4 regions of the Kitasatospora sp. NPDC005751 genome follow, and region 3 is predicted to be linked to each of the others. Evidence: riboswitches for the same ligand, from Rfam matches in the RefSeq annotation. Region 3 holds a riboswitch; each other region holds the start of a gene.

Region 1 (5,027 bases), on a different contig from region 3:
ATCATCCGCACGGCGGCGGCCAGCGCGGCCGCGCCGCGTTCGGAGGCGGGCGGGGCCGTGCCCAGGTCGAGGCGGTCGGTGCCGCGGGTGGCCCGCTGCTCGGCCTCGCGGGCGTCCTGGGCCACCATCCGGGCCCGCTCGCCCGCCCCCAGGCTGTTGAGCAGCCGCTGCGCCTTGGCCAGCCGCTGCTGGATCTGCTGCTTGCTCTCGGCCAGGGCCCGGCGGGTCTCCTCCAGCTCGGAGAGCTTCATCGAGGCCTCCGACCGGCGCTGGTCGAGCCGGCGCTGACGGGCCACCACCTCGTGCAGCGTCTCGTTCTGCCGCTCGGCGGCCTGGTCCAGGCTGCGGGCCTTGGAGAGGTAGCCCTCCGGGTCGGTGGAGAGCATCAGCTGGACGGTCTGCGCCATCCCGCCGCCCCGGTACTCGGCGCCGGCCACGGTGGCGAGGTCGCCGCGGAGCTCGTTGAGCTCGCCCTGGGCGACGGCGACCTGCTGCTGGAGCGTGCCGGTCTCGTGCTGGAGGCGCTGCTGGACGTCCAGTGCGGCGTTGTACTTCTCCGAGGCCTGCTCGGCCTCGTCGTACAGCTGTTCCACCTGCGCCTTGACGTCCTTGCGGTTCGACGGCCCGTCCGGCGTGCCCGGGGCGGCCTGGGCGGCACCCCCCGTGGCCACCCCCAGCGCGGTGGTGGCCGCGGCGGTCAGCACCAGCGCACGGGCGAACGCGCCCGGCAGGGGGGAACGGCGGTGCACGGCCATACGACGGTAACTCCGATCCTGCGACCCGGCCCCGCCGCCGCACCGGTGCGGGCGGCTGTCGAGCGGGAGTCCGGTGGCAGACGTTAGCGAGTCCGGGCGAGCGAGTCCAAACCCCTCCCAACCCGAATATTTGACCCGCAATCGGACATCAGCACGGTCCAGCACGAAAGCCGCAGGCCCGGCCTCCCGCGAGGGGAGACCGGGCCTGCGGGAGCAGACGTCGGATCAGACGCGCACGATGGCCGAGATCGGCAGCATGCTGGCGGTCTCGTACCGGACGTTCGCGCCGGGCTTCGGCGCGTGGATGACCTGGCCGCCGCCGACGTAGAGCGCGACGTGGCTGCGGTCGGCACGGTAGATGATCAGGTCGCCGGGCTGGGCGTTGGCGATGTTGGTGCCCACGTTGGTACCGGCGGTGGCCTGGGACTGCGAGGTACGCGGCAGCGACACGTCCGCCTGGGCGTAGGCCCAGCTGGTCAGGCCGGAGCAGTCGAAGGAGCTCGGACCGGCCGCGCCGTAGACGTACGGGGCGCCCAGCTTGCTCTCCGCGGCGGCGATCGCGGCGGCGGCGCGCGAGCCGTTGGCGGCGGGCGCGGACGGCGCGGCGGCCGCGGCGGCGGGCTTGGCGGCCGGCGCCGACGGGGTGGGCAGCTGGTCGCGGGTGTTGTCGCGGGAGGCGCGGTCGGCGTCCGCCTTGGCCTTGGCCTCGGCCTTGGCGGCGTCCGCCTTGGCCTTCGCCTCGGCGGCGGCCTTCTCCTCGGCCGCGCGCATCGCCTGGCGCTCCTGCTCGGACAGCGAGTTGTACAGGTCCTGGGCCTTGGCCAGCTTGCCCTGGACCTCCTCCTTGGAGGCCTTCAGCTGCTGGGTGGTGGCTTCGAGCTCGCCGAGCTTGCCCTGGGCCTCGTTGCGGTCCTGGTCGAGCCTGCGCTGCTGCTCCTGGAGGTCCTTCAGCGCACCGGACTGCGTGCTGCCGGCCTGGTTGATGGCGCCGGCCTGGCTGAGGAAGCTGTCCGGGCTGGACGAGAGCATCAGCTGCACGGTCGGCGATATGCCGCCGTTGCGGTACTGCTCGCCGGCGATCTCGGCGAGACCGCCCTGGGCCTCGGTCACCGCGGCCTGCTGACGGGCCACCTTGTCCTGCAGCTCACCGACCTGCTTCTGCAGCTCCTGCTGCTTGGCCTGGGCACCGTTGAGCTTCTCGGTGGCCTGCTCGGCCTGCTCGTTGAGCTGGTCGATCTGCTCCTTGACCTGATCCTTGGTCGGCGTCGGGTCGGCGTGGGCGCCGGACTGCGCGGAGAGCGCGACCGCCGCGGCGGCGACACCGGTCAGAATCGAGACCCGGGCGCGGCCGGCGGGCTTGGGACGACGATGGGACGCCACGAAGGCGGACTCCTTCTTCCTACGTCCGCCTACCGGGTGAGCTGACGGGTTCGGGCCGGAAGCGTGCCCTACGACGCCTCACCGACCGCACGACGGTCGACCTGGCGCCGATTCACCCCGGAGGAACATGGTTCCCCGGCTCCGCTCCACAGCGCCCCCGACCACTGGACTCCCCGACGGGCAGATGCTCTGCCCCGCTGCTTCACGAACTCGGCGGTAAACCTCCGCCGCCACCCCTGCTGGGTGATCGACTGTGCGGTGGTTCGAGGCACGACCCTAGTAACAGAACCGTGATCCGTTCAAATCCTTGTCAGAAAAATGCCGGAAGAATATCCAAGTTCATTTGTGAATATGACCGGGTGTGATCACGCGCCCACATGGAGCTGATCGTTTGTCATGATGCGGCCGCAGACACCGGCGCCACCCCCGGTTCCGGGGGTGGCGCGGATCACAGGGCCGGATCCCGGCCCGTGGGCATGTCGGTCCGTCAGACCCGGCGGATCGCGTTGATCGGCATCGCGTCGGCCTTCATCACCTTCACCACGTCACCGGTGTGCGGCGCGTGGACCACCATCCCGTTGCCGATGTACATCCCGACGTGGCTGCGGTCCGGGCGGTAGATGATGAGGTCGCCCGGCTGGGCGTCGGCCAGCGAGGCCACCTTCGAGCCGTAGTTGGCCTGCGCCTGCGAGGTGCGCGGCAGCGAGACGCCGGCCTTCGCGTACGACCAGACCATCAGACCGGAGCAGTCGAAGGAGTTCGGGCCGACCGCGCTCCAGACGTACGGCGAACCCTGCTTGCTCATCGCGTTGGCGACGGCCTGCCCGGCGAAGCCGCTGCCCTGCGGGAGGCTGCTCAGGTCGGTGCGCTCGCTGCCGCGGGAGGCCCGGTCGGCCTGCTGCTGGGCGGCCTTCAGCGCGGCCCGGTCGGCGGCGCTGAGCGAGTTCAGCAGGTCCTGGGCTTCCTTGAGCTTCTTGTTGACCTCGGCCTTGGACTGGTTCAGGTCCTTGGTCGTGCTGTCCAGCGAGGCGAGGACGGCGGCCGCCTCGGCCTTCTGCTGGTCCAGCCGGCGCTGCTGGTCCTGCAGGCCCTTGAGCGCCTCGGTCTGGCTGGAGCTGGCCTGCTGGACGCTGGCGGCCTTGTCCAGGTAGCCGGACGGGTCGGAGGCGAGCATCAGCTGGACGGACGGGTCGATGCCGCCGGTCCGGTACTGCTCGGCCGCGACCTCGGCCAGCCCGCCCTGAAGCTGGGTCATCTGGTCCTGGCCGCGAGCCACCTGGTCCTGGAGCTGGTCCGCCTGCTTGCGCAGCTGGTCCGCCCGCTCCTTGGCACCGTTGAACTTCTCGGTGGCCTGCTCGGCCTCCTCCTGCAGCTGGTCGACCTGCGCCTTCACGTCCTCCTTCTTGGGGGACGGGCTGGGCGCGGCGTGGGCGCTGACCTGGGCCGAGAGGGCGACCGCGGTCGCAGCGGCAGCGGTCAGCACGGTGACCCGTGCACGGCTCGACTGCTTGGGACGGCGGTGGGTGGCCAAGTGACCGGCTCCTTCTTCCAACGGACTCACCCGAACGAGTGAGAATCCGGAAAATAGGTTTGACGCCAGACCCTAGTGAAGATCCACGCTTTGCGCCACTCCCCCGATGGCGTGAACTCCCGCCCCCCGCCATGACTTCACGGGATCCACACATCCCCGCAAACCGGGCGCTGACCAGGCGTCATCCCCTGCCGGCCGACCCCCGGCCGAGGTCAGGGCCGGGCCAGTCGGTTCAGCAGCAGCACCGAGGCTACAGGGCGCGCGCCCGCCTTCCGCACGCCCTCCGCGACCTCCCGGTCGGTGGAGACCACCACCACCGGCCGGCCCTGCGGCTCGGCCCGCACCAGGCGGCGGATCAGTTCGTCGGCGGTCTCCCCGGTCCGGCTGAACCGCACCCGGACCCCGCGCGGCGGCGCCAGGATCACCGGCACGTCGAGGTCCTGGCCGTCGAACACGCAGGTCACCTCCGCCTGCGTGCGTTGGGCCAGCATCGCCAGCCCGCCCAGCAGCCGGATCCGCTGCTGCTCCAGCGGGAGCGCCGGGTAGCCGGTCTTGGTCACGTTGTAGCCGTCCACCACCAGGTGGACCTGCGGGATCGCCAGCAGCTGGTCCAGCAGCGCCGGGTCGTCCTCGGCCAGCCCGCGCCGCGCCACGTCGTGCGGCGAGGCCGAACCCGGCACCACCGCCTCGACCAGGTCGGCCGGGCGGATCTGGGAGACCGGCAGGGCCAGCTCCCGCTGGAGCCCCTGCGCCGACTGCAGCACGGTGTCCAGCAGCAGCCGCAGCCGCATGTCCTCGACGCTGCGCCCCTCGCGGGCCGAACGGCGGCCCTGCTCGGCGGCGTTCTCCAGCTCGGAGATCCGGTGCCGCAGCCGCCGCGCCTCGCTCTCGGCGGCGCCGCGCTCGACGCCCGTCTGCGCCTTCAGGGCCTCCAGCTCCCCGGTGACCCGGCGCGTCTCGGCCTGGGCCCGCCGGGTGTCGCTCTCCAGCGAACGCACCTTCTTGCGCAGCGACTCCACCTCCTTGCGGACGTCCTCCGACTCGGCCCGCTGCCGGTCCAGGTCCGCCCGGGCGGCCGCGCGCACCTCGGCCAGCTCCGCCTGCAGCTTCTCGGCCAGCCGGGCCGCCTCGGCCGCCGCGCCCTCGGCGCCGGCCCGCTCGGCCTCCTCGCCGGCCTCGACGACCAGGCGGCTCCAGCCCGCCGGCCGGACCAGGTAGGCGGCGGCCGCCACGTCCATCGGATCGGCCGCGCCCGGCACGCTGCCCGACTCCAGCGCCCGGACCAGGTCCGGCTGCCCGAGCCGCAGCCGCTCCGCTATCCGCACCCGGAACGCCGGCTCGGACTCCAGCGCCGCGGCGAG
Region 2 (5,027 bases), on a different contig from region 3:
CGAGGTCGGCGGCGACCACCGAGCCGATGCCGAAGAAGGCGCCGTGCGCGAAGGCCGCGAGCACCCGGCCGACCAGCAGCAGACCGAAGGCGGGCGCGACGGCGGAGACCAGGTTGCCGGCGATGAACAGGCCCATCAGCATCAGCAGCATCCCCTTGCGGGGGATCCGGGTGCCGAGGACGGTGAGCAGCGGGCCGCCGATCACGACACCGAGTGCGTAGCCGGAGATGAGCAGGCCGGCGGTGGGGATGGACACCGAGAAGTCGCCGGCGACCTCGGGCAGCAGGCCCATGATCACGAACTCGGTGGTGCCGATGCCGAAGGCGCTGATCGCCAGCGCCAGGAGCGCGAGGGGCATGAGGGGACCGCTTTCCAGAGCGTACAGAAGCGTACAGAAGATTGCGTGTGCAACTACCAGCGTCGACAATACGACCGAGCGCCGGATACTTGCAAGCGCTCGCTATCTCCACCTGCAATCCCTTGCACCCGCGCACCCTCCAGCGCGACCCGCGAACCACCCGCGCACACCTTGCCCTCCCCTGGCGAAGTGATTAGGTTAGCCTCACCTAACTAACGGAGGTCGTCATGAGCCCCAGTCCCGTCGACGTCGAGGCGCCCGAACCCACCGCCGCCGAACGGGTCTGCAGCCTGCTCAGCGCCACCTCCTCCGTGGTGATCCGGGCCTGCGGCGAGTACCACGACCTGGACACCCCGGTCTCGGTACACGGCTCCCGGCTGCGCCTGGGCGCACCGCTCGACTCGCCGCTCACCCTCGCCGTGACCCGCGAGCAGGACGGTCTGGCCGTCGTCCTGGACCTCACCGACATCGCCCCGGTCGCCGTCCGCGACCGCGTCCGCGGCCGTCTCACCCTGGCCGGCCGGCTGCACCTCGCCCACCTCGCCGACGACGGCCTCAGCGTCCACCTGCGGCTGGACGTCGCACACGCCGTCCTCTCCACCCCGTACGGCACCACCGCCCTCACCGGCGCCGACCTCGCCCTGGCCGCGCCCGACCCGCTGGCGCGCTTCGAGGCGGCGATGCTCACCCACCTCGCCGACGACCACCCGGACGCCCTCGCCGTGCTCACCCGGCTGCTGGACCGCGAGTTGCTCGTCGGACACCCCGACGTCCGCCCGCTGGCCCTCGACCGGCACGGCCTGGTGCTCCGCCTGGACCACCCCTACGGCCACCGCGACGTCCGCCTGGTCTTCCCCGAGCCGGCCCGCGACGCGGACGAGTTCGGCCACCGCGTGCACCAGCTGCTGACCGCCGCCAACAGCGACCTGCCCGCCCACCGGTCCTGACCCCCGCCGGGGCAGCCCATTCCTTTCACCGCGACCGCCGACCGAGAATTGACGGCCCGTCCGACCGCGGACGGGCCGTCGGCACATCCCGGAAGGCCCCCCAGGAAGGCTTTCCGGAAAGGCTTTCGGAAGGCCTTCCGCACGACGGAACCGACCACTCGGAAGCGCCGGATGGAAACCCTGATCGTGGGGGGGCACCTGCCTGTCAGAAGGGCACGAAAAAGGCCGGCCCGGCTCGCGAAGGAAATTCGCGAGCCGGGCCGGCCAGGGCGTGTCCCGCGCCCATGATCCGCTGACGGTGCGGCGACCACCCGGTCGAGCGGTCACCCGACATGACCATCCCGGGAGGTCGTACGCCCCGCACCCAGCGGAAGTCCGACCTCAGGTCAGAGGGAGACGCCGTGCGCCCGCAGGTAGGCGATCGGGTCGATGTCCGAGCCGTACTCCGAGCCGGTGCGGATCTCGAAGTGCAGGTGCGGGCCGGTCACGTTGCCGGTGGCACCCGAGAGGCCGATCTGCTGGCCGGCGGTGACGGTCTGACCGATCTTCACACCGATCGAGGACAGGTGCGCGTACTCGGCGTAGTGGCCGTCGGCGAGCTTGATCTCGACCTCGTTGCCGTAGGCGCCGCCGTTGCCGGCCTTCACCACGGTGCCGGCGCCGACGGCGCGCAGCGGGGTGCCGGTGGAGGCGACGAAGTCGGCACCGGTGTGGTGACCGGAGGCCCACATCGAGCCGGCCACGCCGTAGGCGGTGCCGAGCTTCGGGTTGGCGAGGGGGGCGACGAAGCCCGAGGTGCTGGCCACGGCGGCCGGCGCGGCGGGAGCGGCCGGAGCGGCCGGCTTCGCGGCGGGGGCGGCCGGCTTGGCGGCGGGGGCGGCCGGCTTGGCAGCCGGGGCCTCGGCGGGCTTGGCGGCCTGGACCGGCTTCGGGGCGGCGTGCTGGGCAGCCGGCTTCTGCGCGTCCTGCGAGACCTGCGGCTTGGCGGCCGGGGCGGCGGGCTTGGCGGCCTCGGCGGCAGCCGGAGCGGCGGCGGCCTTGGCACCCAGCGCGAGCTGCTGACCCGGGAAGATGAGGTTCGGGTTGGCACCGACGACCGAGCGGTTGTGGTCGTAGAGGGCCTTCCAGCCACCCTCGACCTGCTTGGCGTCGGCGATCTTCGACAGGGTGTCCCCGCCGACGACCTTGTAGCTCTCCTCGGCCGGCGCGGCGGCCGGCTTGGCGGCCTCGGCGGCCGGCTTGGCGGCAGCGGCCGGCGCGGCGTCGACGCTGGTGGCGCCGGTCCAGGTGGAGGTCTGCGCGGGCTTGGCGGCCGGAGCGGTGTGGGCCTGGGCGCTGATGGTGGTCACCAGCGGGAGGGCGAAAGCGGCGCCGGTCACGGCGGTGGCGATGCCGATGCGGGCGGCGCGGGGCAGGGTGATACGACGAGCCTGTGCGGGCATGGCGAACTGTCCTCTCCGACGCCTGCGAGGTGAGCTGTCGGGTTCGGGCTGGAGTTGCCCGGCCGCATAGCGCGGCTTCACCCCAAGCCGGACCGTGAATTCCGGTCCGGCGACTTACCTTTGGGTCCCCCGCTCCTGCCGTACAGAGTTCGGTTCGTACCACCGGGCAGCGGCAGGACTAGGCGTTCCACCCGGTGGCCACCCGGTCCAATGCCGGGCGGTCGCTGAACTAAAACTCATCCGCCCGGGCGAAGCAATGTCGATCTCTTGAATCGACAACCACTACCGGGAAGGCCGTGACACTCCGAATGATCGGCTGCACAGTATGTGCACAATCGATTCACCGCGTGCCACTGATCCACGACGCTCCGCCGATTTCGGTGTCCGTACGCATGCGATCACCTACGGAAAGCCATCCGCCGACACACCCCCGGTGACCCTTGTCACGTCGCCTCCCGGAGCGCAGGATCAGGCGGTGGCCACCTCCGAGGCCGGCACCCTGCGCCTGGGCACCGCGCAGGGCCGCTGGGTACTACTGGCGACGGTGCTCGGCTCCAGCATGGCGATGCTCGACGGCACCGTCGTCAACGTCGCACTGCCCCGGATCGGCACCGATCTCGGCGCTCCGCTCGCCGCCCTGCAATGGACGCTCAACGCCTATCTGCTCACCCTGGCCGGCCTGATCCTGCTCGGCGGCGCGCTCGGTGACCGCTACGGCCGGCGCCGCGTCTTCCTGATCGGCGTGCTCTGGTTCGCCGCCGCCTCGGCGGCCTGCGCCGCGGCCCCCACCATCGAGGTGCTGGTCGCCGCCCGTGCGGTGCAGGGCGTCGGCGGGGCGCTGCTCACCCCCGGCTCGCTGGCGATGCTCCAGGCGGTGTTCCACCCTGACGACCGCTCGGCGGCGGTCGGCCTCTGGTCCGGCCTCGGCGGGGTGTCCGCCGCGATCGGCCCGTTCCTCGGCGGCTGGCTGGTGGACGGCCCCGGCTGGCGGTGGATCTTCCTGTTGAACGTCCCGCTCGCCGCCCTGGTGGTCGCGGTGGCCTCCCGGCACGTCCCGGAGAGCCGGGACGAGAGCGCGACCGGCCGGTTCGACGTCCTCGGCGCGGCGCTGGCCGCGCTCGCGCTGGGCTCGGTCACCTACGCGCTGACCGCGGCGGGCGACGGGCTCTCGGCCGTGGTGTGGGTGTCCGGCGCGGCCGGCCTGCTGCTGGGCACGGCCTTCGTGGTGGTCGAACGCCGCGTCCCGGAGCCGATGCTGCCGCTCGGCCTCTTCTCCTCCCGCCTGTTCACCGCGGTGAACCTGGTCACCCTCTGCGTCTACGCGGCGTTCAGCGGCGTCTTCTTCCTCCTGGTCGTCCAGCTGCAGATCGTCTCCGGCTTCTCCCCACTGGTCTCCGGGCTCGCCCTGCTGCCGATCACCGTGCTGATGCTCGCGCTGTCCGCCCGGGCCGGCCGGCTCGGCAAGCGGATCGGCCCGCGCCTCCCGCTCACCGTGGGGCCGCTGCTCTGCGCGACGGGGGTCCTGCTGATGCTGCGGATCGGCTCCGACGCCTCGTACTGGACGGACGTGCTGCCGGCCGCCACCGTGATGGGCTGCGGGATGGTCCTGCTGGTCGCGCCGCTGACCGCGACGGTGCTCGCGGCGGTGGAGGTCCGGCATGCCGGGATCGCCAGCGGCGTCAACAACGCCGCCGCCCGCGCGGCCGGGCTGCTCGCGGTGGCCGCCCTGCCGGCGCTGGCCGGGCTCAGCGGCGAGGCCTACCGGGTGCCGGCCGCGGTGGACTCCGCCTTCCGGACCGCGATGCTGATCTGCGCCGGGCTGCTGGTCACCGGCGCGGTGACGGCGTTCACCACCGTCCGGGGCAATGTGCTGGCCCCCGAGGACCACCCGGTCGCCGAGCCGGACTGCGCCTACGCCTGCGGCACCGCCCCTCCGCTGGATCCGGGCCATGCCGCCGCCGGACACGGCGAAGGCCCCGCCACCGGATCGGCGGCGGGGCCCACGAAGGCCTGAGGCAACGTCAGAGGATGTCGCCCGGGGCGTACTTGGCGGCCTCGGGGTAGGCGGTCGCGACGGCCTCGACCTGGCGGACCACCTCGGCGACCTGGGCACCGGCCGCGCCGGTGAAGGAGAGCCGGTCGGCCAGCAGCGCGTCCAGCCCGGCCCGGTCCAGCGGGATCCGCGCGTCCGCCGCCAGCCGGTCCAGCAGCTCGTTCTCCCGCGCGCCGGCCCGCATCGCCAGCGCCGAGGCGACGGCGTGCTCCTTGATGACCTCGTGC
Region 3 (5,027 bases):
CAGCCGAGCAGTAACCGGACACAGCGCATCGCGCTGCGCGCGGTGGGGCTGCTGCGCGGGGCCCGGCTCTCGTCCTCGGAGGGGGGAAGCCACGGTGAGGTCAGGTCCATGGGATTTCCCGGCCTTTCCGTCGCCTTGTCGGGCACCCAATTCTTCATACCTCATTTCCGATGCCGGTGAAGGGTGACCCGGACGGCGCACCGGTGCCGGGGTGCGGACGCCGGTGGTGCCCTGCCCGGCCGCTCCGACCGGGTGGTCCGCCGTGGTCCGGCCGACCCGCCGCGCGGGGTGCGCCGGGTGCGGCGCCCGGCCGGGGGAACTCACGGAGCCGGGCGCGCGGTGGGGGCGGGGCTCAGGCCCCGGGCCAGTTCCGGAGGCCGCCGGTGAGGAGGGTGATCAGGCGGTCCTGGGTGTCGGAGAGGTTCTCGGCGAGCTGGAACCCGCCGCCGATCGACAGCGAGGCGAAGCCGTGGGCGACCGAGCGGACGGTCCGGGCGGCGTGGACGGCCTCGGAGCCCTCCAGCCCGTAGCCGCGGAGCACCGCGAGGATCGCCCCGACCAGCCGGCCGCCCGCCCTGGCCAGGTCGTCGTCCGGCTGCGGGGCCTGCGGCAGCGCGGTGTACCGGTGCGGGTACTCGGTGGCGTAGCCGTGGTAGGCCCGCAGGACGGCGGCGACGGCGTCGTCCCCGCCGCGGCCGAGGGCGGCCTCGGCGAGCCGGTCGGCGAGTTCCTCGGTGACCCGGACGGCGATCAGCCGGCGCAGCTCGGCGAGTCCGCCGCTGACGTGCTTGTACAGCGAGGGGGTGGCCACCTTGGCCCGTCCGGCGACGGCGGCCAGGGTGAGGGCCTCGGGGCCCTGTGCGTCGATGAGGGCGAGGGCGTGGTCGACGACCTGCTCGGGGGTCAGTCCGACTCGGGGCATGGTGCGGTCTCCGTGGGCGAGGTAGCGGGCGGGCTCGGGCCGGCGCGGCGCGGAAGGGCGGGCTCAGGCCAGCTCGGCGAGGAAGGGCAGCAGGGCGTCGGCGGTGGCCTGCGGCCGGTCGGCCATCGGGTAGTGCCCGGAGCCCTCGATCATCACCTTGCGGCCGTTCAGCGCGGCGGCCTGCCGGTCGGCGACCAGCTGGGGGTCGGGGAAGTCGGGGTCCTTGGTGCCCATCAGGACCAGCGCCGGGCAGCTCACGGCGGCGGTCCAGCCGTTCGGCGCGGAGTCCCCGCGCACGTAGCCCCGGGTGGCCTGCTTGCGGCCCGGCGTGCGCATCGCGGCGACCAGTCCGTCCACGTAGGCGTCGAAGTCGGCCGGCTTGGGGCCGGGGTACGCCATCTTGCGGTGGTAGAGGCCCCAGGACGCGGGCGAGTGCACCAGCAGGACGCCCATCACGCCGAACATCGCGCGCTGCAGCGCGTTCGGCGGCGGGTTCTCGACGAAGGCGTCCACCAGGACGATCCCGGCGACCCGTTCCGGCGCGTCCCCGGCCACCTTGACCACCGTCGCACCGGCGTAGGAGTTGCCGACCAGCGTGGCGCGGTCGATGCCGAGGTGGTCCAGCAGGGCGAGGACGTCGGTGGCGATCGCGGCCGGCGTGTAGTCGTCCCAGGCGATCGAGGACTCGCCGAAGCCGCGCAGGTCCAGGGTGATCACCCGGTGGCCCGCGGCCACCAGCAGCGGGCGCAGGTGCCGGTACGCGGCACGGCTGTCGAGCATCCCGGGGAGCAGGACGAGGGGGGCGCCGTCGCCCTGCTCGGTGTCGTCGAAGGCCAGCCGGCCGCCGGGGAGGTCGAGGTACTGGGTGCTGGGGGTGAAGGTGCCGGGCATGGGGGCCTCCTCGGTCCGCGGGGCTGTCGGCGTTGCGCCGATAGCCATAAAGCTAAGGCTAATAGCCTTAGCCGTCAAGCCCTCGACCGGTCGGACCCCCGGGGCGGCCCCGGTGCCGCGGCTCAGACCCCCTCCACCTTGAACGGGTCGTGCTCGGCGAGCAGCTTCTCCAGCCGCGCCTGGTCCACCCGGGTGACGATCTCGTTGGTCTCCTGCCGGTCCCGGATCACCTTGGCCAGGGTGAAGGCGGAGGTGACGGTGTAGAGCAGGCCGACCGCGAGGAAGGCGCGGGTCCAGCCGCCGACCGGCAGATAGGCGATGCCGACGGCGAGGGCGCCGCCGGAGAGGGCGAAGGAGAGGACGGCCTGGAGGTGGTACGCGGCCGTGGTGCGTGACTGCATCGGTGCGTTCATGGCGCCAGGATGGCCGCGCCGGGAGTGCCGCACATGAGTAGGAGTACTCAAGTGGGGGACCGTTCGTTGACGTCCCCTCACGTTCGGTGGTGTCAGTTGCCGTCGATCCGCCCAAATCGCCCATCAGGTCACGTACCGCCCGGGTAGTATCCGGTTGTCCCGAACGGACGGCTTGGAATCAGAGGCTCCTAGGATTAACGTTTGATAACGCAGCGCGGTTCGTAACGCCGTACCCAGACGGCACCGTGCGCCGTCGCCTAATCCCGCCGGCCGGCCTCCGGGCAGGCCAGGGAGCCGGGGAACCATGTTCCTTGGGGTGAATCGGCCGGGCCCAGGCCCAGCCGTAGGAGACCTTCCTGCTCCGAACCCGTCAGCTAACCCGGTAGGCGCGAAGGAAGGAAAGGAGCGCGCCTCCGTGGCGTCGTCGCACTCTCCGGCACACCTGCCCGGCTCCCCCGCCGGCACCCAGCTGCTCGACCACCCCTGGCCGCCCGCCCACCCGGGCGAGTTCGGCGGGTCCGGCGCCGAGACCGGGCCGCAGGCCCCCGACAGCAACCGGCACCGGATGCCCCGTCAGACCCGCGGCACCGCCCCGCTGCTCGGCGTCACCGCCGTGGCCGCCACCCTCGGTGCGACCGGCTTCGCCTCCGCCACCCCGGCCGCCGCCCCCGCCGTCGAGGTCCCGGACGAGACCCCGGTCGCGCTCGCCGCGGACCCGGGCCTCGCGCTCGCCGCCCGGATCCAGCAGCAGGCCGACAGCCAGCGCACCGCCGCCGAGGAGGGCGCCCGCCTGCAGGCCGCCAAGGAGGCCGAGGTCAAGCGCGCGGCCCAGCAGCAGGAGGCCAAGCGGGCCGCCGAGGAGGCCGAGAAGGCCAAGCTCGCCGCCATCGAGCTGCCGGTGCGCGACTACCACCTCTCGGCCCACTACGGCCAGAGCGCCTCCTACTGGGCCCACCTGCACACCGGCCTGGACTTCGCCGCCGACACCGGCACCCCGGTCTACGCGGTCGGCCAGGGCACCATCACCTCGGCCGGCTGGGCCGGGTCGTACGGCTACCGGATCGTCGAGACGCTGCCCGACGGCACCGAGATCTGGTACTGCCACCTCTCCTCGATCATCAAGGGCTCCGGCAAGGTCGTCCCCGGCCAGCAGCTCGGCAAGGTGGGGGCCACCGGCAACGTCACCGGCCCGCACCTGCACCTGGAGGTCCGCCCCGGCGGCGGTGCCCCGGTCGACCCGGAGAGCTGGTTCGAGCAGCGCGGCGTGACCCCCTGACCGGCGTCACCTTCTGACAGCCCGCCGCGGTGCCCCGGTCGTCGTCACGACGGCCGGGGCACCGTCGCGTCTCAGGCCCCGGCGGCCGCGTCGGCCCCGTCCGGCCGGTCGGCGGACCCGTGCACGTGCCCGTCCCCGGGCGCGTAGCCGTACTCGTCCCCGTACTCGTCCCCGTACTCGTCGTCCCCGTACTCCCCGGCCTCCTCCGCCTCGCCGGGTGCCCCGGGCAGCTGCGCCAGGTACGCGTCGATCTCCTCCTGGCCCGGCTCCGGGGCCAGCTCCGGGAACTCCTCCACCAGCAGCCGCGGCAGCCCCGGCACCGTCCACTCGCCGAAGAGGTCCAGCGCGGCCTCGACGGCGGCCTCCTCGAACGCCCCGAAGTCCCCGGCCAGCTCGTCGGGCATCGGCCGGCCCTGCGCGGTGAGCTCCTCCAGGTTGCGGTAGCTGCGCCGCATCAGCCCCTGCTCCAGCAGCCGCCGGGCACCGTCGGTGGCCATCCCGACGCTGAGCGGCCGGGCGCCGTCCCAGCCCCCGTCGTCCACCGGGTCCAGCGCGCCCGTCGCCTCCAGCCGCTCGTAGGCGGCCGCCCGGTCCTCCGGCGCCAGCTCCCGGAACGCCTCCAGCCAGGCCCGGACCGTCGCCCCGTCGGCCGGGTCCACCCCGTCCGCGCGCAGCAGCAGCGTGTACAGCCGGGGCCAGGTCACCAGGTCGGCGCGGCGCAGCAGCCCGGCGGCCACCTCGCCCTGCCACTCGGCCTCCGCGTGCAGCCGCTCCTGCCGCTTGGCGTTCAGCCGCTTCGCCGCCCGCTGGTGGTCGATCAGCAGCCGCACCGCGGCGCCGTACGCCAGCGGGTCCTGCTCCGGCTCGGGCTGGACGTACAGGTAGAGCCGCTCGTACAGCAGTTGTTCCACGGCGTCCGAGGTCAGCTCCGGCCAGCCGTCACGCATCCTGCCCTCACCCAGCTCCAGCAGCGCCAGCACCGCCCGCACCGGCGCCTCGGCCACCGGCGGGTGGCCGTGCGCCTGCGCCCAGGCGAGCAGTTCGGCGGTTTTGGTGCGCGGGGCGAGCCGCAGGTCTTCTTCTTCCATGTCACGTAAGGTAACCGGAAAGCCCGGGTAGGGTCGGCAGGCATGGTCCCCGTCCGACTCACCGGCCCCCGCCTGGCCATCCGCGAGTTCCACCACAGCGCCGCCGACGTCGACGCCCTGTACGCGGTGTTCGGCGACCGGGAGGCCACCCGCTACCTCCCGTTCGAGCCGCGTGACCGCGAGGACTGCGCCGACCAGATCGAGCAGTACCTGGAGGAGGCGCAGCAGGACGAGCGGACGGTCTACCGGCTGGCCGTCACCCGCCGCGCCGACGCGGACGCCCCGTCCCGCGCCGTCCCGATCGGCAACGCCGCCCTCACGCTCGGCGGCCACCGCAGCGCCGACCTCGGCTACGCGCTGCGCCCCGACACCTGGGGCAACGGCTACGCGGGCGAGATCACCGGGCTGCTCTGCGACTTCGCCTTCGGCCCGCTCGG
Region 4 (5,027 bases), on a different contig from region 3:
CCCTCCTGATCGCGACGGTGCCCCGCCGTCCACCCTACGGGGTGAACGGCGGGGCACCGGTCAGGCTTGCGCTACTGGGCGCGATCGGCCCTCGTGACGGGCCCGGGCCGACGACTGCTCGGCCGCGCGGTCACTACTCGGCGGAGCGGAAGCGCGGGAACGCGCCGCGGCCGGCGTACTCGGCCGCGTCGTCGAGGATCTCCTCGATGCGCAGCAGCTGGTTGTACTTGGCGACGCGCTCGGAGCGGGCCGGGGCGCCGGTCTTGATCTGGCCGCAGTTGGTGGCGACGGCGAGGTCGGCGATGGTGACGTCCTCGGTCTCACCGGAGCGGTGCGACATCATGCAGCGGTAGCCGTTGCGCTGGGCCAGCTCGACGGCGTCCAGGGTCTCGGTCAGCGAGCCGATCTGGTTCACCTTGACCAGCAGCGCGTTGGCGGTGCCGGTCTCGATGCCCTTGGCCAGGCGGGCCGGGTTGGTGACGAACAGGTCGTCGCCGACCAGCTGGACCTTGTCGCCCAGCTTGACGGTCATGGCCTTCCAGCCGTCCCAGTCCGACTCGTCCAGCGGGTCCTCGATGGAGACCAGCGGGTACGCGGCGACGAGCTCGGCGTAGTACTCGATGAGCTCGGCGGCGGAGAGCGCCTTGCCCTCGAACTGGTAGGCACCGTCCTGGTAGAACTCGGAGGCGGCGACGTCCAGGGCGAGCGCGATGTCCCGGCCGGGCACGTAACCGGCCTTCTGGATGGCCTCGGTGATGAGGTCCAGGGCCTCGCGGTTGCTGTCCAGGTTCGGCGCGAAGCCGCCCTCGTCGCCGAGGCCGGTGGACAGGCCGCGCTCCTTCAGCACGCCCTTGAGGGTGTGGTAGACCTCGACGCCCCAGCGGACGGCCTCGGAGAAGGACTCCGCGCCGATCGGAGCGATCATGAACTCCTGGATGTCGACGTTGGAGTCCGCGTGCGAGCCACCGTTGAGGATGTTCATCATCGGGACGGGCAGGACGTGGGCGTTCGGGCCGCCCAGGTAGCGGAACAGCGGCAGGTCGCTGGCCTCGGAGGCGGCGTGCGCCACGGCGAGCGAGACGCCCAGGATCGCGTTGGCGCCGAGCGAGGACTTGTCCGGCGTGGCGTCCAGGTCGAGCATGGCCTGGTCGATCAGGCGCTGCTCGGTGGCGTCGTAGCCGACCAGCTCGGGGCCGATCTGCTCGATGACGGCCAGGACGGCCTTCTCCACGCCCTTGCCGAAGTAGCGGTTCTTGTCACCGTCGCGAAGCTCCAGCGCCTCGAAGGCACCGGTGGAGGCACCCGACGGGACAGCGGCACGGCCGGTGCTGCCGTCGTCGAGGCCGACCTCGACCTCGACCGTGGGGTTGCCACGCGAGTCGAGAATCTCACGGGCTACGACGACATCGATGGACGGCACGAGGCATCTCCTAGCGGAAGCAGGTTCGGCTGACGATGGGTGCTGTCGGCCGGATGGTTGCGGAGTCGTTACGACCAGAGCCTAACCGCACGGGCTCCCGGGACCACGTCGACCTCGGTCCCGTCTCAGCGTGTGGCCGGGCTACCCACCGGTAGTTCACCTGGTTGTCCCACGAAATGCGGCCGGATGCGGACGAAGGGGGCCGAGCCGGCCCCCTTCGTGGCGTCACCGCACGGGGAGTCACCACACGGGCGGTCAGCCGAGGTCGAGCTGCTGGCCCGGGAGGATCAGGTTGGGGTCGGTGCCGACGGTGCCGCGGTTGCCGTCGTACAGCGTCTGCCAGCCGCCCTCGACGCCCTGGGCGGCGGCGATCGTCGACAGGGTGTCACCGGACTGGACGGTGTAGCCGTGCCCGGTGCGCTGCTGGGCGGCGGGAGCGGCCGCGGCCGGGGCGCCGTGGGCGGCGGCGGGGCGGCTGTCCTGGCCCGCGTACCCGCTCGTCTGCTGGGCGGCCTGCTGACCGGCGTACTGCTGGTAGACGCTCTGGTGGCTGGTCCAGTACCAGGCGCCGTCGCTCTGGTACCAGAAGACCTTCGCGTCGGCGTCCCAGCCGGGCTGGCCGGCGAAGCCCGGAGCCCGGTCGTCCTGCTGGGCGGGCTGCTGGGCGGCGGGCTTCGGGGCCGGCTGCTGGGCCGGCTTCTGGGCGGGCTTCTGCGCCGGCTTCTGCGCGGGCTTCGACTGGGCCGGCTTGGCGGCGGCCGTCGGCTCGGCGTCCGAGGAGGTGTCGACCGAGGCCGCGGCCCCACCCTTGGCCAGGCCCGCCTTCTGGGAGCAGACCGGCCAGGCGCCCGGCCCCTGCGAGGCGAGGACCTTCTCGGCGACCGAGATCTGCTGCGCCCGGCTGGCCTGGTGGGCCTGCGGCGCGTACGAGGTGCCGCCGAACGCCTTCCAGGTGCTGGAGGTGAACTGGAGGCCGCCGTAGAAGCCGTTGCCGGTGTTGATGCCCCAGTTGCCGCCGCTCTCGCACTGGGCGACCGCGTCCCAGGTCGAGGCCGGGGCGGCCGAGGCGCCGGTGGCGGTGAGGAGCGGCAGGGCGAGTCCGACACCGGCCACGCCGGCAACGGCGATGGCCTTCTCGGTCTGGGTGCGACGACGGTGACGGCCGGTTCCGACGAAGAGCATGGGGAAGTCCTCTCCGCACGCCTGCGAGGTGAGCTGTCGGGTTCGGACCGGGAGGTGGCCCGGCCGCACGACGCGGACGCCTTCTGCCCGCGCGGGCGGCTTCACCCCAAGCCGTGGGGGACGGCAACAAACCTGGTTCCCCCGCCCCTGCCCAAGGGTTCTGGTCGGTTTCCCGTAACGCGGCGGGCAGGATTCGGCGTTCCGCGCACGAGGTCCGCAGCTGCGAACTCCAGGGAGGGTAGACAGATCCTCACATCAATAACAAGCTCATATCGCAGGTATCACACATAAATTACGGCGCGTGGCCGATCGCCTACCAACGACAGGGCTATGTCCGGTTTGATGCTGATTCATACCCGCTGCCAGGGCGTGTCGGCGACATCCCGTCAGCGTGTCGGGGTCTCGGCGCGACGAGATCGAGACACCGCCGGGGGGCGCCGGACGGATTTGCTCAGAGCCCGTCCACCGGTGCTGCGGAGGGCTTCTCTGGGGTGAATTCCACCGGGAGATCGCGCAGTCCACGCATGATCAGGCCACCGCGCCAGCGGAGCTCCTCCGGGCTAGCGGCGAGTCGCAGATCGGGCAACCGGGTGAGCAGGGTGGTGAGCGCCGCGCGCCCCTCCAACCGGGCCAGCGGAGCACCGATGCAGTAGTGGATGCCGTGCCCGAAGCCGAGGTGCGGGTTGTCCGTCCGGGCCAGGTCGAGGGTGTTCTCGTCGGCGAACCGTGCCGGGTCCCGGTCCGCCGCCGCGAGCACCACCAGCACCGGATCGCCGACCGGGATGTCCACGCCGCCGATGGTCAGCGGGCTGGTCGCGAACCGCCAGGTGGCGAGCTCCACCGGCCCGTCGTAGCGCAGGAGTTCCTCGATACCGGTCTCCAGCAGCGCGGTCTCGCCGCGGGCGATCGAGTCCTGGAGCAGCGCCCGCTGCCCGGGGTTGCGCAGCAGGGCGTAGGTGCCGTTGCCGATCAGGTTTACGGTCGTCTCGAACCCGGCGAAGAGGAGGATGAAGGCCATCGCCGCGGCCTCGTTCTCGGTCAGGTGCTCACCGTGGTCGCTGGCCCGGATCAGCCCCGAGATGAGGTCGTCGCCGGGATCGGCCCGCTTGCGGTGGATCAGCTCCGCCAGGTAGGCGCGCATCCGCTTGACGGCGCGTCCCACCCCGCCGCGCTGCCCGCTGCCATGGCGGATCATCATGCCCGCCCAGTCCCGGAAGTCGTCCTGGTCCTCGGCCGGCACGCCGAGCAGGTCGCAGATCGCGTAGATCGGCAGCGGGAAGGCGAACTCGTGGATCAGGTCCGCCGAGCCGCGCTCCGCGAAGCCGTCGATCAGCCGGTCGGTGAGCTGCTGCACCCGGGGCTCGAACTCCGCCACCCGGCGCGGCGTGAACGCCTTCGAGACCAGCCGGCGCAGCCGGGTGTGGTCCGGCGGGTCGATGTTCAGCAGGTGGGTCATCAGATTGGCCTGGCGCTCGCCGGGGATGCCGACCCGGCCGCTGCGGTGGGCGTGCCCGCTGTGGTGGGCCGGGTCCTTCGAGAGCCGGCTGTCGGCGAGCGCCTGCCGGGCGTCCGCGTACCTGGTCACCAGCCAGGCCTCGACCCCGCTCGGCAGGGTGGTGCGGTGCACCGGTTCGTGCTCCCGCAGCCACGCGTACGCCGGGTACGGGTCGGCGGCGAACTCCCAGGTGAAGAGCGGCGGGCGGGCTGAATCGGGCTGAACTGGCATGTGTCGACCGTATCCGGTGGGGAACCCCGGCGTGGCAGGCGTGAGCCTGGTCACCTGAGGGGTAATCCCTGTTGCGGAGGGTCAGGACCTGCCTACGATCCTCCGCAAGCAAAATGCGTGGGCGCCGGTGCGGAGCCGCCCACAGGGAGGAGCGCACCATGCGGGTCACCGGGGCAGTCGTGGTCATCGCCGTACTCGCCGGCGGGTCGGGAGCCGGCCTCGCCCGCCGGTTCACCGCCGCGGGCGCCTCCGGCGTCCTCATCGCCGACCAGCAGGTCGGCATCGCCGAGGACCTCGCCACCGAACTCGACCGGCCGGGCTGCCCGGTCGTCGGCGTCTGCGGCGACATCCGCCGCCCGAGCGACATCGCCGCCCTGGTCGACACCACCGAGAAGCACCTCGGCCCGATCGACCTGTTCTGCGTCGCCGGGCCGGGCGGCGAGCGCGTCCTCTCCCTCGCCGAGCTGCCGGACCACCTCGACCTGGAGCGGCTGGCCGAACTGCTCGCCCTGGTCGGCGAGGCGATCGCCGAGGTCGTCGACGAGGTGGTCCCGGTGCAGCGCCGGGCGGTGGAGGACGTGGCGGCGGTCTGACGGGGGGCGCGGCGGGTCGCGGCGCGGGCGGCGTGCCCGGGCGGCGGTCGCGGTGCGGGCGTGCCCGGGCGCGGGTCTCGGCCCGGGCGTGCCCGGGCGCGGGTCT

The links. A riboswitch is a leader RNA that binds a small molecule or an ion and turns the genes downstream of it on or off. The one in region 3 is predicted to bind cyclic di-AMP.
Region 1: it holds a riboswitch for cyclic di-AMP, as region 3 does, so the genes downstream of both, ABZ497_RS01335 (NlpC/P60 family protein) here and ABZ497_RS16570 (M23 family metallopeptidase) in region 3, are expected to answer to the same signal.
Region 2: it holds a riboswitch for cyclic di-AMP, as region 3 does, so the genes downstream of both, ABZ497_RS18320 (LysM peptidoglycan-binding domain-containing M23 family metallopeptidase) here and ABZ497_RS16570 (M23 family metallopeptidase) in region 3, are expected to answer to the same signal.
Region 4: it holds a riboswitch for cyclic di-AMP, as region 3 does, so the genes downstream of both, ABZ497_RS28470 (transglycosylase family protein) here and ABZ497_RS16570 (M23 family metallopeptidase) in region 3, are expected to answer to the same signal.

Annotation. Positions count from the first base shown of each region.
Region 1 covers NZ_JBEXYC010000001.1:296,382-301,408, forward strand. Annotated here, with positions in the region: gene ABZ497_RS01330 (NlpC/P60 family protein) at 1-755, opposite strand, end outside; gene ABZ497_RS01335 (NlpC/P60 family protein) at 981-2,135, opposite strand; cyclic di-AMP (ydaO/yuaA leader) riboswitch at 2,146-2,299, opposite strand; gene ABZ497_RS01340 (NlpC/P60 family protein) at 2,623-3,666, opposite strand; gene ABZ497_RS01345 (NYN domain-containing protein) at 3,879-5,027, opposite strand, start outside.
Region 2 covers NZ_JBEXYC010000017.1:102,260-107,286, forward strand. Annotated here, with positions in the region: gene ABZ497_RS18310 (MFS transporter) at 1-358, opposite strand, end outside; gene ABZ497_RS18315 (DUF2470 domain-containing protein) at 586-1,305, shown strand; gene ABZ497_RS18320 (LysM peptidoglycan-binding domain-containing M23 family metallopeptidase) at 1,692-2,747, opposite strand; cyclic di-AMP (ydaO/yuaA leader) riboswitch at 2,752-2,912, opposite strand; gene ABZ497_RS18325 (MFS transporter) at 3,223-4,761, shown strand; gene purB (adenylosuccinate lyase) at 4,769-5,027, opposite strand, start outside.
Region 3 covers NZ_JBEXYC010000014.1:134,999-140,025, forward strand. Annotated here, with positions in the region: gene ABZ497_RS16550 (SpoIIE family protein phosphatase) at 1-110, opposite strand, end outside; gene ABZ497_RS16555 (WHG domain-containing protein) at 353-922, opposite strand; gene ABZ497_RS16560 (alpha/beta hydrolase) at 986-1,813, opposite strand; gene ABZ497_RS16565 (YiaA/YiaB family inner membrane protein) at 1,936-2,226, opposite strand; cyclic di-AMP (ydaO/yuaA leader) riboswitch at 2,471-2,629, shown strand; gene ABZ497_RS16570 (M23 family metallopeptidase) at 2,642-3,502, shown strand; gene ABZ497_RS16575 (hypothetical protein) at 3,574-4,590, opposite strand; gene ABZ497_RS16580 (GNAT family protein) at 4,633-5,027, shown strand, end outside.
Region 4 covers NZ_JBEXYC010000046.1:43,577-48,603, reverse strand. Annotated here, with positions in the region: gene eno (phosphopyruvate hydratase) at 134-1,420, opposite strand; gene ABZ497_RS28470 (transglycosylase family protein) at 1,676-2,602, opposite strand; cyclic di-AMP (ydaO/yuaA leader) riboswitch at 2,607-2,779, opposite strand; gene ABZ497_RS28465 (cytochrome P450) at 3,054-4,328, opposite strand; gene ABZ497_RS28460 (SDR family NAD(P)-dependent oxidoreductase) at 4,487-4,921, shown strand.